2 regions of the Streptomyces sp. 796.1 genome follow, and region 1 is predicted to be linked to the other one. Evidence: predicted binding sites of a transcription regulator. Region 1 holds the regulator's gene; the other holds the start of a gene.
The links. The regulator HrcA, encoded in region 1, represses chaperone genes, less so after heat shock. The targets are predictions, from matches to a motif close to TTNGCACTCNGNNNNNCNGAGTGCNAA.
Positions count from the first base shown of each region.

Region 2: groES (co-chaperone GroES) is a predicted target of HrcA. The motif match lies at 3,186-3,212, and genes of this name have one in related genera.

Region 1 is NZ_JBLIWA010000003.1:53,988-60,941, reverse strand. It holds gene ACMA1D_RS03040 (nitronate monooxygenase) at 1-968, opposite strand, end outside; gene dnaJ (molecular chaperone DnaJ) at 1,351-2,484, opposite strand; gene hrcA (heat-inducible transcriptional repressor HrcA) at 2,485-3,501, opposite strand; gene ACMA1D_RS03025 (MBL fold metallo-hydrolase) at 3,701-4,444, shown strand; gene ACMA1D_RS03020 (DUF3097 domain-containing protein) at 4,530-5,369, shown strand; gene ACMA1D_RS03015 (Uma2 family endonuclease) at 5,491-6,057, opposite strand; gene hemW (radical SAM family heme chaperone HemW) at 6,227-6,954, opposite strand, start outside.
Region 2 is NZ_JBLIWA010000008.1:128,512-135,465, reverse strand. It holds gene ACMA1D_RS08155 (SDR family NAD(P)-dependent oxidoreductase) at 1-704, shown strand, start outside; gene groL (chaperonin GroEL) at 1,014-2,636, opposite strand; gene groES (co-chaperone GroES) at 2,731-3,039, opposite strand; gene ACMA1D_RS08140 (THUMP-like domain-containing protein) at 3,471-4,673, shown strand; gene ACMA1D_RS08135 (MFS transporter) at 4,765-6,303, opposite strand; gene ACMA1D_RS08130 (TetR/AcrR family transcriptional regulator) at 6,776-6,954, shown strand, end outside.

The DNA.
Region 1 (6,954 bases):
GCCCACAGGGCCATGCCCTGCGGGTCGCCGGCAGCAGCGGCGGCCTTGCGCAGCCCGGAGGTGAGGTAGTGCACCTGCGGGTAGGCGGCGGGCGCGTACGGGCCGTGCTCGCGCACGAAGCGGTTGACCAGGCCGCGGGCGGGCCGCCCGGAGAAGGCCCGGGTCAGCTCGGTGCGGGTGAACGTGGTGTCGGTCAGGGCCTGCTTGTGCACGGCGCTGGCGCCGGACTCGGGGCAGACCAGGAACGCGGTGCCGAGTTGGGCGGCGCTGGCGCCGGCCGCGAGCACCGCGGCGATCTGCGCGCCGCGCATCAGCCCGCCGGCGGCGATCACCGGCAGCGGCACCGCCTCGCGCACCAACTGGATGAGGGCGAGCAGCCCGAGGCCCTGGCCACCGCCCTGGACGTGCGGGTCATCGCGGTGGGTGCCCTGGTGGCCGCCCGCCTCGATGCCCTGCACGCAGAGCGCGGAGGCGCCGGCCGCGTGGGCGGCGAGCGCTTCGTCGACGGAGGTGACGGTCACCACCGTCACCGTCCCGACCCTGGCGAACGCCTCGCACACCGCGCGCGTGGGGCAGCCGAAGGTGAAGGAGACCAGCGGCACCGGGTCGTCCAGCAGGATGGCGAGTTTGGCGTCGTAGGCGTCGTCGGTGGCCGTGTCGCAGTCGCCGAGCGGCGTCTCGTACCAGGCGACCTCGCCGGCGAGCTGTTCGCCGTAGACGGCGACGGCCGACGGGTCGCTGGTCGCGGGCTGCGGCATGAAGAGGTTGACGCCGAACGGCATGTCGCCCCGGGCCCGCAGGTGCTTGATTTCCTCGTACATCGCCGCCGGCGTCTTGTACCCGGCGGCGAGGAAGCCGAGCCCTCCGGCCGCGCCCACGGCGGCGGCGAGCTGCGGGCGCGAGGCGCCACCCGCCATGGGGGCTTGCACGATGGGATACCGGTAGAGATCGGTCAACGGGGAGGACATGGCCACATCGTGCCACGCCCCGTGCGGCCCCGGGCAACACCCCCGGGCGTCCACACCGTGGACCTCCACCACACTCTCCGCACCGCTGCGGCACGCCCCGTTCACCCGCCCCGTACGGCAGTGCCCGGGCCTGGAGCAGCGGTCCGTACGCCCGGCTCGGACCGGAGCGGGCAACCCGTGCACCGCGTTCGGACCCGTGCCGCGCCCAGCCAGGGGCCCGGCCCCGTCCCACGGCCCTTTTCCGATGCGCGGGACGCCCCCACCACCCAGTGGCCTGCCAGCACAAGCGAAGAAGCGGAAGACGCAGAGGGCGCCGCCCCCGTACGCAACGGGGTCGGCGCCCTCCGGTCAGTGCTGGGGCCCGCGCGGGGCGGGCCCGCCCTCACCGGCCGTTGAAGGCGTCCTTCAGCCGGGAGAACAGCCCCTGCTGACCTGGCTTGAATTCGCCCGTCGGGCGTTCCTCGCCGCGCAACTTGGCGAGCCGGCGCAGCAGTTCTTCCTGCTCGGGGTCGAGCTTGCTCGGCGTGGTGACCTCGACGTGCACGATCAACTGGCCGCGGCCACCGCCCCGCAGGTGCGTGATGCCGCGCCCGTGCAGCGGGACCGACTGGCCGGACTGGGTGCCCGGCCTGATGTCGATCTCCTCCAGGCCGTCCAGCGTCTCCAGCGGCACCTTGGTGCCGAGGGACGCCGCCGTCATCGGGATGGTGACCGTGCAGTGCAGGTCGTCCCCGCGGCGCTGGAAGACCGGGTGCTGGGCCTCGTGGATCTCCACGTACAGGTCGCCGGCGGGGCCGCCGCCGGGGCCGACCTCGCCTTCGCCCGCGAGTTGGATGCGGGTGCCGTTGTCGACGCCCGCGGGGATCTTGACGGTCAGCGTGCGCCGCGAGCGCACCCGCCCGTCGCCCGCGCACTCCGGGCACGGGGTCGGCACCACGGTGCCGAAGCCCTGGCATTGCGGGCACGGCCGCGAGGTCATGACCTGGCCTAGGAAGGAGCGGGTGACTTGGGACACCTCGCCGCGACCGCGGCACATGTCACAGGTCTGCGCCGAGGTGCCGGGCGCCGCGCCCTCACCGCTACAGGTCGTGCACACGATGGCCGTGTCGACCTGGATCTCCTTGGTGGTGCCGAACGCCGCCTCGCTCAACTCGATGTCGAGCCGGATCATGGCGTCCTGGCCGCGGCGGGTGCGCGAGCGCGGGCCGCGCTGCGACGCGGTGCCGAAGAAGGCGTCCATGATGTCGGAGAAGTTGCCGAAGCCGGCTCCGAAACCGCCCTGGCCGCCGCCCGAGGCGTTGGAGAGCGGGTCGCCGCCGAGGTCGTAGACCTGCTTCTTCTGCGGGTCCGACAGGACCTCGTAGGCGGCGTTGATCTCCTTGAAGCGCTCTTGCGTCTTCGGGTCCGGGTTGACGTCCGGGTGCAGCTCACGCGCGAGCCTGCGGAACGCCTTCTTGATCTCGTCCTGGGAGGCATCGCGCCGCACGCCCAGGACGGCGTAGTAGTCCGTCGCCACTTACGACTCCGCCAGGATCTGTCCGACGTAACGTGCCACTGCGCGTACCGCTCCCATCGTTCCGGGGTAGTCCATGCGGGTCGGTCCGACCACGCCGAGTTTTGCGACTGCCTCGTCGCCCGAACCGTAGCCGACGGCGACCACGGATGTGGAGTTCAGGCCCTCGTGAGCGTTCTCATGACCGATTCGCACGGTCATGCCCGAGTCCTTGGCCTCGCCGAGCAGCTTGAGCAGGACGACCTGTTCCTCAAGGGCTTCGAGCACCGGCCTGATGGTCAGCGGGAAGTCGTGCCCGAACCGGGTGAGATTGGCGGTGCCGCCGATCATCAGCCGCTCTTCGGTCTCCTCGACCAGCGTCTCCAGCAGGGTCGCCAGCACCGTGGAGACCGTGCCCCGGTCCTCAAGCTCGAACGACTCCGGCAGGTCCTGCACGAGCTGCGGCACGTCCGCGAACCGCCGCCCTACGACCCGGCTGTTGAGCCGCGCCCGCAGATCGGCCAGCGCGGTCTCGCCGACCGGCGCGGGACAGTCCACCATCCGCTGCTCGACCCGACCGGTGTCGGTGATCAGCACCAGCATCACGCGCGCGGGCGCGAGTGCGAGCAACTCCACGTGCCGCACCGTCGACCGGGTCAACGACGGGTACTGCACCACCGCGACCTGCCGGGTGAGCTGCGCCAACAGCCGTACGGTGCGGCCCACCACGTCGTCCAGGTCCACCGCGCCGTCCAGGAAGTTCTGGATGGCGCGGCGCTCTGCGGGTGAGAGCGGCTTCACACCGGCGAGCTTGTCCACGAAGAGCCGGTAGCCCTTGTCGGTGGGGATGCGGCCGGCGCTGGTGTGCGGCTGGGCGATGAAGCCCTCATCCTCCAGGGCAGCCATGTCGTTACGCACCGTGGCCGGCGAGACGCCGAGCTGGTGCCGCTCGGTGAGCGCCTTGGAGCCCACCGGCTCCTCGGTGCCGACGTAGTCCTGGACGATGGCGCGCAGCACTTCAAGTCTGCGTTCGCTCAGCATCGCGCACACCTCCAGTCAAACCATCGCTCGGGGGCCTCTCCTGGCACTCAGCACATTCGAGTGCCAAATAACCCTGGGCCAGTGTACGGCCGGTGACCGCGGTCCGGGCAAGAGTCGCCCCGGCCGTAACCGAGCGTGGGGCCGGAAACTGCCCTCGCCGGCCGGGCGGGCTGCCCGGCCGACCGTTAGCGTCTCTCCCATGGACAGCAGTGCGGAAGAGCGCGTACGGGCTCACTGGGAAGTGCTCGCCCCGGGCGTCGCCCGGCGCCGGCTGCCGCAGTGGGACGCCACGGTGGGAGCGGTGGCCGGCCCGGCGGGCGTGCTCGTGGTGGACACCGGAGCCACGCTCCGTGAGGGCGCGGAGATCCGCCGGGAGGTGCGCGCCCTGTTCGGCCACGAGGTCACGCACGTCGTGCTCACCCATCCGCACTTCGACCACGTCCTGGGCACCGCGGCCTTCGCCGGCGTGCAGGTGTACGGGGCGGTGGGGCTGGCCGAGTTGCTCCGCCGGGAGCGAGACGCCCTGCGGGCGGACGCGGTACGGCACGGGGCGGACGCCGACGCCGCGGCGGGCGCCACCGACCTGCTGGTGTACCCGCGGCACTCGGTGTGCGGCGAGGTGACCGTGAGCCTCGGCGGCGACCGCGAGGTGCTGCTGGCCAACGTCGGCCCCGGGCACACCGGGCACGACCTGGCCGTCTTCGTACCCGGTGTACCCGAGGTGGTGTTCTGCGGCGACCTGGTGGAGGAGTCGGGCGAGCCACAGGCGGGCCCGGACGCGGTGCCCGCCCACTGGCCGGCCGCCCTGGACCGGCTGCTCGACCTCGGCGGCGATGACGCCCGGTACGTGCCGGGCCACGGTGCGGTGGTGGACGCCGCCTACGTGCGCGCGCAGCGCGCGATGCTGGCCCGCCGCTTCGCGCAGGAGCAGGGGCAGGAGTAGCCGCAGCCACGCGCGGGCGCGCGCGAAGGGGGAAGGGGAATGTCCGGCCACGGGCCGCGGGTGGGCGGCGGCTATCGTCTGCCGCATGCGCAGCAGAGAGTACGGGCCCGACCTCACCCCGCCGTGGAAGAAGCCGACGTCCGTGCCGGAGGTGGCGGCCGAGGTGGACCTGGTGGTGGAGGAGGTGACCACGGGCTTCTGTGGGGCCGTCATCCGCTGCGAGAAGACCGCCGAGGGGCCGACCGTGACGCTGGAGGACCGGTTCGGCAAGCACCGGGTCTTTCCGCTGCACCCGGCCGGTTTCATGTTGGAGGGCCGACCGGTCACGCTCGTCCGGCCGCGTCCTAGCGGCGCCCCCGCGGCGACCGGCCGGGCCCGTACCGCCTCCGGTTCGCTGGCCGTCCCCGGCGCCCGGGCCAGGGTCGCCCGCGCCGGCCGGATCTACGTGGAGGGCCGGCACGACGCCGAACTCGTGGAGCGGGTGTGGGGCGATGACCTGCGCATCGAGGGCGTGGTCGTGGAGTACCTGGAGGGCGTGGACGACCTGCCGGCGATCGTCCGCGACTTCGGCCCGGCCCCGGACGCCCGGCTCGGGGTGCTGGTCGACCATCTGGTGCCCGGTTCGAAGGAGTCCCGCATCGCGGCCGAGGTCGCCGGCGAAGGCAGCGACGTCCTGGTCGTCGGCCACCCCTACATCGACGTCTGGCAGGCCGTGAAGCCCGCGTCCGTGGGCATCGCCCGCTGGCCCGAGGTGCCGCGCGGCCAGGACTGGAAGACGGGCGTGTGCCGGGCGCTCGGCTGGCCGGAACACACCGGCGCCGCCTGGCAGCGAATCCTGGCCGCGGTCCACTCCTACAAGGACCTGGAGCCGGAGCTGCTGGGCCGCGTCGAAGAACTGATCGACTTCGTCACGGCCCCGGCATGAAACACCGCGCCCCGATCGGGACGCGGCGTGTGGCGGCGCGACAGCAGCGCGCCGGGTCGGTCCGTGCGCCGAGGCGGTCCGCCGGGACGGTCGTGGCGCGGCCTCGGCCGCGCCGTCACGATCAGGCAGACAGCGTGCCGAACTCCGTGGTGTCCAGCTTGATCCCCAGCACGTCGAGCGGCACCGGCTCACCGAACTTGCTGGTCCGCTCCGTGCGGTAGCCCGCCGCCTCGCCCTCACCGTGCGGCTCGGTCAGCAGCACGCAGACGGCCTCGTACGGATCGATGATCAGGTATGCGGGGACCTGCCCGGCGGCGTACATCGAGCGCTTGGTGACGTAGTCCCGGTACGTGCTCGTCTTCGATACGACCTCCACGAGGAGGGTCGTCGCCGGGGCGGGCACGAGCCGGGAGCGGCCGTCGAAGGCGCCGTGCTCGATGACCACCAGGTCCGGCTGGGGCTCGCTGGCCTCACCGGGAATGGCAATGTCTTGCGTCTGCATTGGATACCAGCGGTCCTGGGGGACCTGGTTCAGCACCCGCAGCACGATCATGTTGTGGACCCAGTGGGGCCCGGCCATCATCACGATTTCCCCCCGGATGAGCTCCGCCTTGAGCTGGCCAGGAACATCCAGCGCCTCGAAGATCTCCGTGATATTGGTCATCATTCGGTCTTCCACAGCGGTCATCTCCGTGGGCCTCCCCATCCCGCCGCGTCGTGTTCGAGCAGCGTAGGAACAAGCGTAGGCAAGGCGTGGGGCCTCCGCACGCATTCACCCGTTCGAGTCGCCCAGCCGGCCGCCTGACCAGCCCGTCTGGCCATCCGGCCCGGACAGTCCGGGTAGCCCGTCAGGTCCGTCAGTCGACCAGGTCCCGTACCACCGCGTCGGCCAGCAGCCGGCCGCGCAGCGTGAGTACGGCGCGCCCGCGCGCGTAGGGGCCCGGTTCCAGGAGGCCGTCGGACAGGGCGCGGGCCGCGGCGCTGGCGCCGGCCGGGGCGAGGATGTCCAGCGGGCACCCTTCGGACAGGCGCAGTTCGAGCAGGATGCGCTCGACGCGGCGGTCCTCGGCGGCCAGCACCTCGCGGCCGGCGCCGGGCGAGCGCCCCTCGGTGAGTGCCTGGGCGTACGCGCCGGGGTGCTTCACGTTCCACCAGCGGACCCCGCCCACGTGGCTGTGTGCCCCGGGGCCGGCGCCCCACCAGTCGGCGCCGCGCCAGTACAGCTCGTTGTGGCGACAGCGGCCGGCCTCGGTGGTGGCCCAGTTCGACACCTCGTACCAGGCGAAGCCCGCGGCCGTCAGCGTCTCGTCGGCGATCAGGTAGCGGTCGGCGTGCACGTCGTCGTCGGTCATCGGCACCTCGCCGCGCCGGATGCGCCGGGCGAGCTGGGTGCCCTCCTCCACGATCAGGGCGTACGCCGAGACGTGGTCGGGCCCGGCGCCCAGCGCGGCCTGGAGGGAGGCCCGCCAGTCCGCGTCGCTCTCCCCCGGCGTCCCGTAGATTAGATCCAGGTTGACGTGCTCGAACCCCGCGGCACGGGCCAGTTCCACGCACCGCTCGGGGCGGCCCGGGGTGTGGGTGCGAT
Region 2 (6,954 bases), on a different contig from region 1:
CCGGATACCACCTGGTGCTGGTGGCGCGCGACCAGGCACGGCTGCGGGAGCAGGCCACCGAACTGCACGACCGGCACGGCGTGGAGGTCGAGGTGCTGGCCGCCGACCTGTCCACGGAGGAGGGCATCGCGGCGGTCGAGGAGCGGCTCGGTGACCGCAGGCGGCCGATCGACCTGCTGGTGAACAACGCCGGCTTCGGCAACAAGGGCCAGTACCTCGATGTGCCGCTGGCCGACGAGTTGACCATGCTGAAGGTGCACTGCGAGGCGGTGCTGCGGCTGACCAGCGCGGCCGTGCTGCCGATGCGCGAGCGGGGCCGCGGCGGAGTGGTGAACGTGGCCTCGGTCGCCGCGTTCGTGCCGCGCGGGACCTACGGGGCGAGCAAGGCGTGGGTGGTGCAGTTCACCCAGGGCGCCGCGCGTGACCTGGGCGAATCCGGGGTGCGGCTGATGGCGCTGTGCCCCGGCTTCGTACGGACCGAGTTCCACCAGCGGGCCGGCATGGACACCGGCAACATCCCGAGTTGGCTGTGGTTGGACGCGGACCGGCTGGTGGACGCGGCGCTCAAGGACCTGGCGCGCGGCAAGACGCTGTCGGTCCCCGACCCCCGGTACAAGACGCTGACCGGCCTCGCCAAGCTGGCCCCGCGCTCCACGCTGGCCCGGGTCTCCACGAAGACCGGCCGCCGCTACGGGCCGCGCTGACCGTACGGGCCGCAGCCCCGGCCTCGCCATTCGGCAGCCAACTCCCGGTCCACTTCAGGCAGTTGACGTACGGGCGAACGCGCCACGGCCCTGCGGGCGCCCCCGCACCCCGGGCTGTCAGGGGCATGCCGCCCCGGTCGCGACGGCGCGAGCCCGTACGGCGTCACCGCGGCGCGAGCCCGTACCGGCATCGCCGCGGCAGCAGACCCGTACCGGAGCCGCCGCGGTCGGTGGTCGGGGGCTCCCCGAAAACGCGGCGCGGCCCGGCACCCCCGATGGGGAGTGCCGGGCCGCCGACCGATCAGGTGATCAGTGCGCGTGGCCGTGGCCGTGGCCCGCCTCGGGCTCTTCCTCGGCCGGCTTCTCGACCACCAGGGTCTCGGTGGTGAGCAGCAGCGACGCGATGGAGGCGGCGTTCTCCAGGGCGGAGCGGGTGACCTTGACCGGGTCGATGACGCCGGCCTTGACCAGGTCGCCGTACTCGCCGGTCGCGGCGTTGTAGCCGGAACCCTTCTCCAGCTCGGAGACCTTGGAGACGATCACGTAGCCCTCAAGGCCGGCGTTCTCGGCGATCCAGCGCAGCGGCTCGACGACCGCGCGGCGGACGACGGCGACACCGGTGGCCTCGTCGCCCTCCTTGCCCAGGCCCTCGTCGAGCACCTTGGCGGCGTGCACCAGGGCGGAGCCACCACCGGAGACGATGCCCTCCTCGACCGCGGCGCGGGTCGCGGAGATGGCGTCCTCCAGACGGTGCTTCTTCTCCTTGAGCTCCACCTCGGTGGCCGCACCGACGCGGATCACGCACACGCCACCGGCGAGCTTGGCGAGGCGCTCCTGGAGCTTCTCGCGGTCCCAGTCGGAGTCCGTGGCCTCGATCTCGGCCTTGATCTGCGCGACCCGGCCCTTGACGTCGTCGGCGTTGCCGCCGCCGTCCACGATGGTGGTGTCGTCCTTGGTGATGGTCACGCGGCGCGCGGTGCCAAGGACGTCCAGACCGGCCTGGTCGAGCTTGAGGCCGACCTCTTCGGCGATGACGGTCGCACCGGTGAGGGTGGCGATGTCGCCGAGCATGGCCTTGCGGCGGTCGCCGAAGCCGGGGGCCTTGACGGCCACGGCGTTGAACGTGCCGCGGATCTTGTTGACGACGAGGGTGGAGAGCGCCTCGCCCTCGACGTCCTCGGCGATGATCAGCAGCGGCTTGGAGCCACCCTGCTGGATGACCTTCTCAAGCAGCGGCAGCAGGTCCTGGATCGCGCTGATCTTGCCCTGGTGGATCAGGATGTACGGGTCGTCGAGGACGGCCTCCATACGCTCCTGGTCGGTCACCATGTACGGCGACAGGTAGCCCTTGTCGAAGGCCATGCCCTCGGTGAAGTCCAGCTCAAGGCCGAAGGTGTTGGACTCCTCGACGGTGATGACACCGTCCTTGCCGACCTTGTCCATCGCCTCGGCGACGAGCTCGCCGACCTGCTTGTCCTGGGCGGAGAGCCCGGCGACGGCGGCGATGTCCGACTTCTCGTCGATCGGGCGCGCGGTGGCCAGCAGGTCGTCGGAGATCGCCTTGACGGCGGCGTCGATGCCCTTCTTCAGGGCGGCCGGGGAGGCGCCGGCGGCGACGTTGCGCAGGCCCTCGCGGACCAGCGCCTGGGCCAGCACGGTGGCGGTGGTGGTGCCGTCACCCGCGATGTCGTTGGTCTTGGTCGCCACCTCCTTCACGAGCTGGGCGCCCAGGTTCTCGTACGGGTCGTCGACCTCGACCTCACGGGCGATGGTGACGCCGTCGTTGGTGATGGTCGGGGCACCGAACTTCTTGTCGATGACGACGTTGCGGCCCTTGGGGCCGATCGTCACCTTGACGGCGTCAGCGAGCTGGTTGACACCGCGTTCGAGGGCGCGACGGGCGTCCTCATCGAACTTCAGGATCTTCGCCATGGTTGCCTTAAGTCCTCTCCAAAGAGCCGCGCCCCGGTCGCCCGGGTGTTCAGACACGGGTGGCCGGGGCGCGATTCACGTAAAACTGGGTGAATTACTTCTCGATGATCGCGAGGACGTCGCGAGCCGAGAGGACGAGGTACTCCTCGCCGTTGTACTTCACCTCGGTGCCGCCGTACTTGCTGTAGAGCACGACGTCGCCGACGGAGACGTCGAGCGGAAGACGGTTGCCGTCCTCGAAGCGGCCCGGGCCCACGGCCAGGACGACGCCCTCCTGGGGCTTCTCCTTGGCGGTGTCCGGAATGACCAGGCCCGAGGCCGTGGTCTGCTCGGCGTCGAGCGGCTGGACCACGATGCGGTCCTCAAGCGGCTTGATGGCAACCTTGGAGCTGGCGGTCGTCACGATCCGACCTCCCCCTTCGGAGATCTCACGGGGTTAACTGTCTGAGGTGGCGACCTGGTAGATCCGTCGTCGCGGGTGCCGGATCTGCCCGTCGCTGTGTTTGGCACTCCGCATTGAGGAGTGCCAGCCCTGAGACTAGGACGCGGTTAGCACTCGGTCAAGCGGAGTGCCAATGCGGCGGGGCCGCGGGTCGCTCTCGGGGGCGCGCCCGGGGGCGCTGCGGGGCGCTCCCCCAGCCGCCGCGGGCCGCACCCGGGGTCACCGCGCGGGCCGCACCCGGGGCCCGTTCCCCGATGCGCCGCCCGGCCACTCCCGGTGCGCCGTCAGGCCGCTGCCGGCCCGCTCCCCGGTGCTGCCGAGCCGCTCCCCGACCGGCACCACCCGGCCACCGGCCTCCGCCTCCGCAGCGCGGGCGCTGCGAGAATGGCGCGGTGAGTACGACCACCGACCCCGTCGGGACCTTCCAGGCCCTGCTGACCGACGAGGGGCAGGCGCTGCTGGGCGCGCTGCGCGACCTCGACCCGAACCAGGAGCTGGCCGCCGCGACCCGGCTGCGCCGCGACCATCCGGCCGACCTGGTCTCGGCCGCGATCGGGCAGGCCAGGTTGCGGCAGCGGGCGGTGGCGAAGTTCGGCGCCGATGACGCGTACCGGATGTACTTCACGCCCGACGGCGTCGAGCAGGCGACGCGCGCCACGGTGGCCACGCACCGGGCGCGGCGGTTCGCGGCGCTCGGGGTGCGCCGGCTGGCCGACCTGTGCTGCGGCATCGGCGGCGACGCGCTGGCCCTGGCCAGGGCCGGGGTCTCCGTGCTCGCCGTCGACCGCTCCCCGCTGACCTGCGCCGTCGCCCGCGCCAACGCGGAAGCGCTGGGACTGGCCGACCTGGTCGAGGTGCGCTGCGCGGCGGTCGAGGACGTCTCGACCGCGGGCTGCGACGCGCTCTTCGTGGATCCCGCGCGGCGCACCGGCACCGGGGGCGGCGGCCGGGGCCGGATCTTCGACCCCGAGGCGTACTCGCCGCCGCTGTCCTGGGCGGTCGCCGCCGCCCGCGGCCTGCCGCACGCGGCCCTGAAGGTCGCCCCCGGGCTGCCGCACGAGGCGATCCCGGCCGACGCCGAAGCGGAGTGGATCTCGGACGGCGGCGAGGTGAAGGAGGCCGTGCTGTGGTTCGGCACCGCCCCCGGCGCCCGCCGGGCCACGCTGCTGCCCGCCGGCGCCACGCTGACCGGCGGCGACCTGCCCGACCCGGAGCCGGGCCCGGTCGGCCGCTGGCTGTACGAGCCGGACGGCGCGGTGATCCGCGCGCATCTGGTGGCGGACGTGGCCGCGCAGGTCGGCGGCCGGCTGATCGACCCGACGATCGCGTACGTGACCTCGGACGAACTGCTGCCGACCGGGTACGCGAGCGCGTACGAGATCACGGACGTGCTGCCGTTCAACGTCAAGCGGCTACGGGCACTGCTGCGCGAGCGCGAGGTGGGCGTCCTGACGGTGAAGAAGCGCGGCTCCGCGGTGACCCCGGAGGAGCTGCGCAAGAAGGTGAAGCTCCAGGGCCCCGCGTCGGCGACGGTCTTCCTGACCCGGGTGGCGGGGGCGCCGATGATGCTGGTGGGGCAGCCGGCGGATCGGTAACGGCCGCTGGTGGCAGGCTGGTTGGCGTTCCGTCAGCCCACGCGCTTGGCCCGCACCGGGCCGTCCGGTGACTCGGTGCGGGCCGTACGCCTCATCCGGCCCGTTCCGTACCCGCCGGGTCGGGGATGGCGGGGGCGGCCGGCGCGTCGGAGCCGGCCCGCGGCGTGTCGGACGTGCCCTGCGGCGCGGTGGGTCGGGCGGCCGGCGTGCGACTCAGGAGGACGAAGGCGACCAGCGCCGCCGCGACCAGCAGGCCGGCGGCGCTGCCGAAGGCCACCGCGTAGCCGCTGCTCAGCCGCTCGCCCGGGGCGCCGGACGCATGGTCGGTGGTCCGGGCTGCGACGGTCACCAGGACGGCGAGGCCGAGCGAACCGCCGATCTGCCGGAAGCTGTTGAGCAGCCCGGAGGCCATGCCCGCCTCGGCCGGCGCGACGCCGGTGATGGCCGCGGTGCCCAGCGGCACGAAGCACAGTCCCACGCCCACGCTGGCCACCAGCGACGGGCCGAGCATCACGGTCCAGAACGTGCCGTCGGCGGAGACCGCGAGCGCGAACCAGGCGAAGCCCACCGCGCCGATCAGCCCGCCGACCACCAGCAGCCGGCGGATGCCGACGGCCGCCACCGTGCGGGTCGCGACCAGCGAGCCGACGACGATGCCCACGCAGAACGGCAGGAAGGAGAGGCCGGCCGCGGTCGGGCCGTAGTCGAGCACCTGCTGCATGTAGAGCGACAGGAAGTAGAACGTCGCGAACTGGCCGGAGAACAGCAGCAGCACGAAGAGGTTGGCGGCCAGTACCGGGCGGGCGGCCAACAGCCCGATGCGCAGCAGTGGTTGTCGCGTCCGCCCTTCGACGAGCACGAAAGCGGCGATGAGCAGCACCGCGACGGCGAGCGTGGCCACCGTCGCGGCCGAGGCCCAGCCGTGCGTTTCGGTCCGTACCAGGCCGAAGACGAGCGTGGTCATGCCGAGCGTGACGAGTACGGCGCCGGCCAGGTCGAGCCGGGGGCGCGGCCCGGTGCGCCGGTCGGACGCGATCCAGCGGACCGCACCGACCAGGGCGAGCGCCACGATCGGCACGTTGACCAGCAGGACCGAGCGCCACCCCGCGCTCTCGGTGAGCAGCCCGCCGGCGAGCACGCCGACCGCGCCGCCGGCCGCGCCGGCCATGCCCCACAGCCCGAGCGCCCTGGCCCGCGCGGGCCCGGCCGGGATGGTGACGGCGATCAGGGCGAAGGCCACCGGCGCCAGCGCGGCGGCCCCCACCCCCTGTACGGCGCGGGCGGCGACCAGCCCACCCGGCGAACCGACCAGCCCGCCCGCGAGGCTGGCGACGCCGAAGACGACGAGCCCGCCGATCAGGGTGCGCCGCCGCCCGACGATGTCGGCAAGCCGCCCGCCGAACATCAGCAGACCCCCGAAGGCCAGCGCGTACGCATTGACCACCCACAGCAGATCGTCGGCGGAAAAGCCCAGGTCGGAACGTATGTCGGGGAGCGCCACATTCACCACGGACATATCGAGCGACACCAGGAACTGCACGGTCAGCACCACGGCCAACAGACCGCGGTGCCCCCGCTCCACATCCTCATCGCGCGGCGTGCCCCCACCGCGGGGACCGGCATCGTGCATCACAACCCACCCTTCAGACAGGGGACTTGGACCGGTCGACGGACCGGTCGCACCATGGGGCCACACATTACTACACGCGTGGAAAAACTACGGGTGCGAGGCCGCGCCTGGAGGGCCGGCGGGCGCCCCGCAGCGGGCCACGACCGGGCGCCGGCGGCCCCGCGCACCGAAACTGGAATCATCACTCGGTCGACCGACAGCAAGACCGACAGCAACACCGGCCCGCCGGGCGCGGGCCGGCTCACGGCACGACGCGTACGAGCAGACCGGCGCGGCGGGCGCAGCGAGCACGGCGAACGCCACGAACACAACGGACACGACAAACAGAGCAGACAGCACAGACAGCGCAGACAGCACAGACACAGCGAGCACAGCGGACGGCCAGAAAGCGGGAGAAGTGGGCGCGGCGAACGAGGCGAACGGGACTGCGGCGGCGACGGAGGCAGAGGCAGCGAACGGGACGGAAGACGGGATGGCAGAACGGGCGGGCGCGGGGCGGGGAGCCGGGCCGGAGGCCGGACGCAAACCCGCCACGGGCCGACCGGTCGGCCGCCCCGCGCGCCTGGAGCGGGAGACGATCGTGGCCACCGCGCGGCGCGTACTGGAGGAGGAAGGCGTGCACGCGCTCTCCATGCGCCGCCTGGCCAAGGA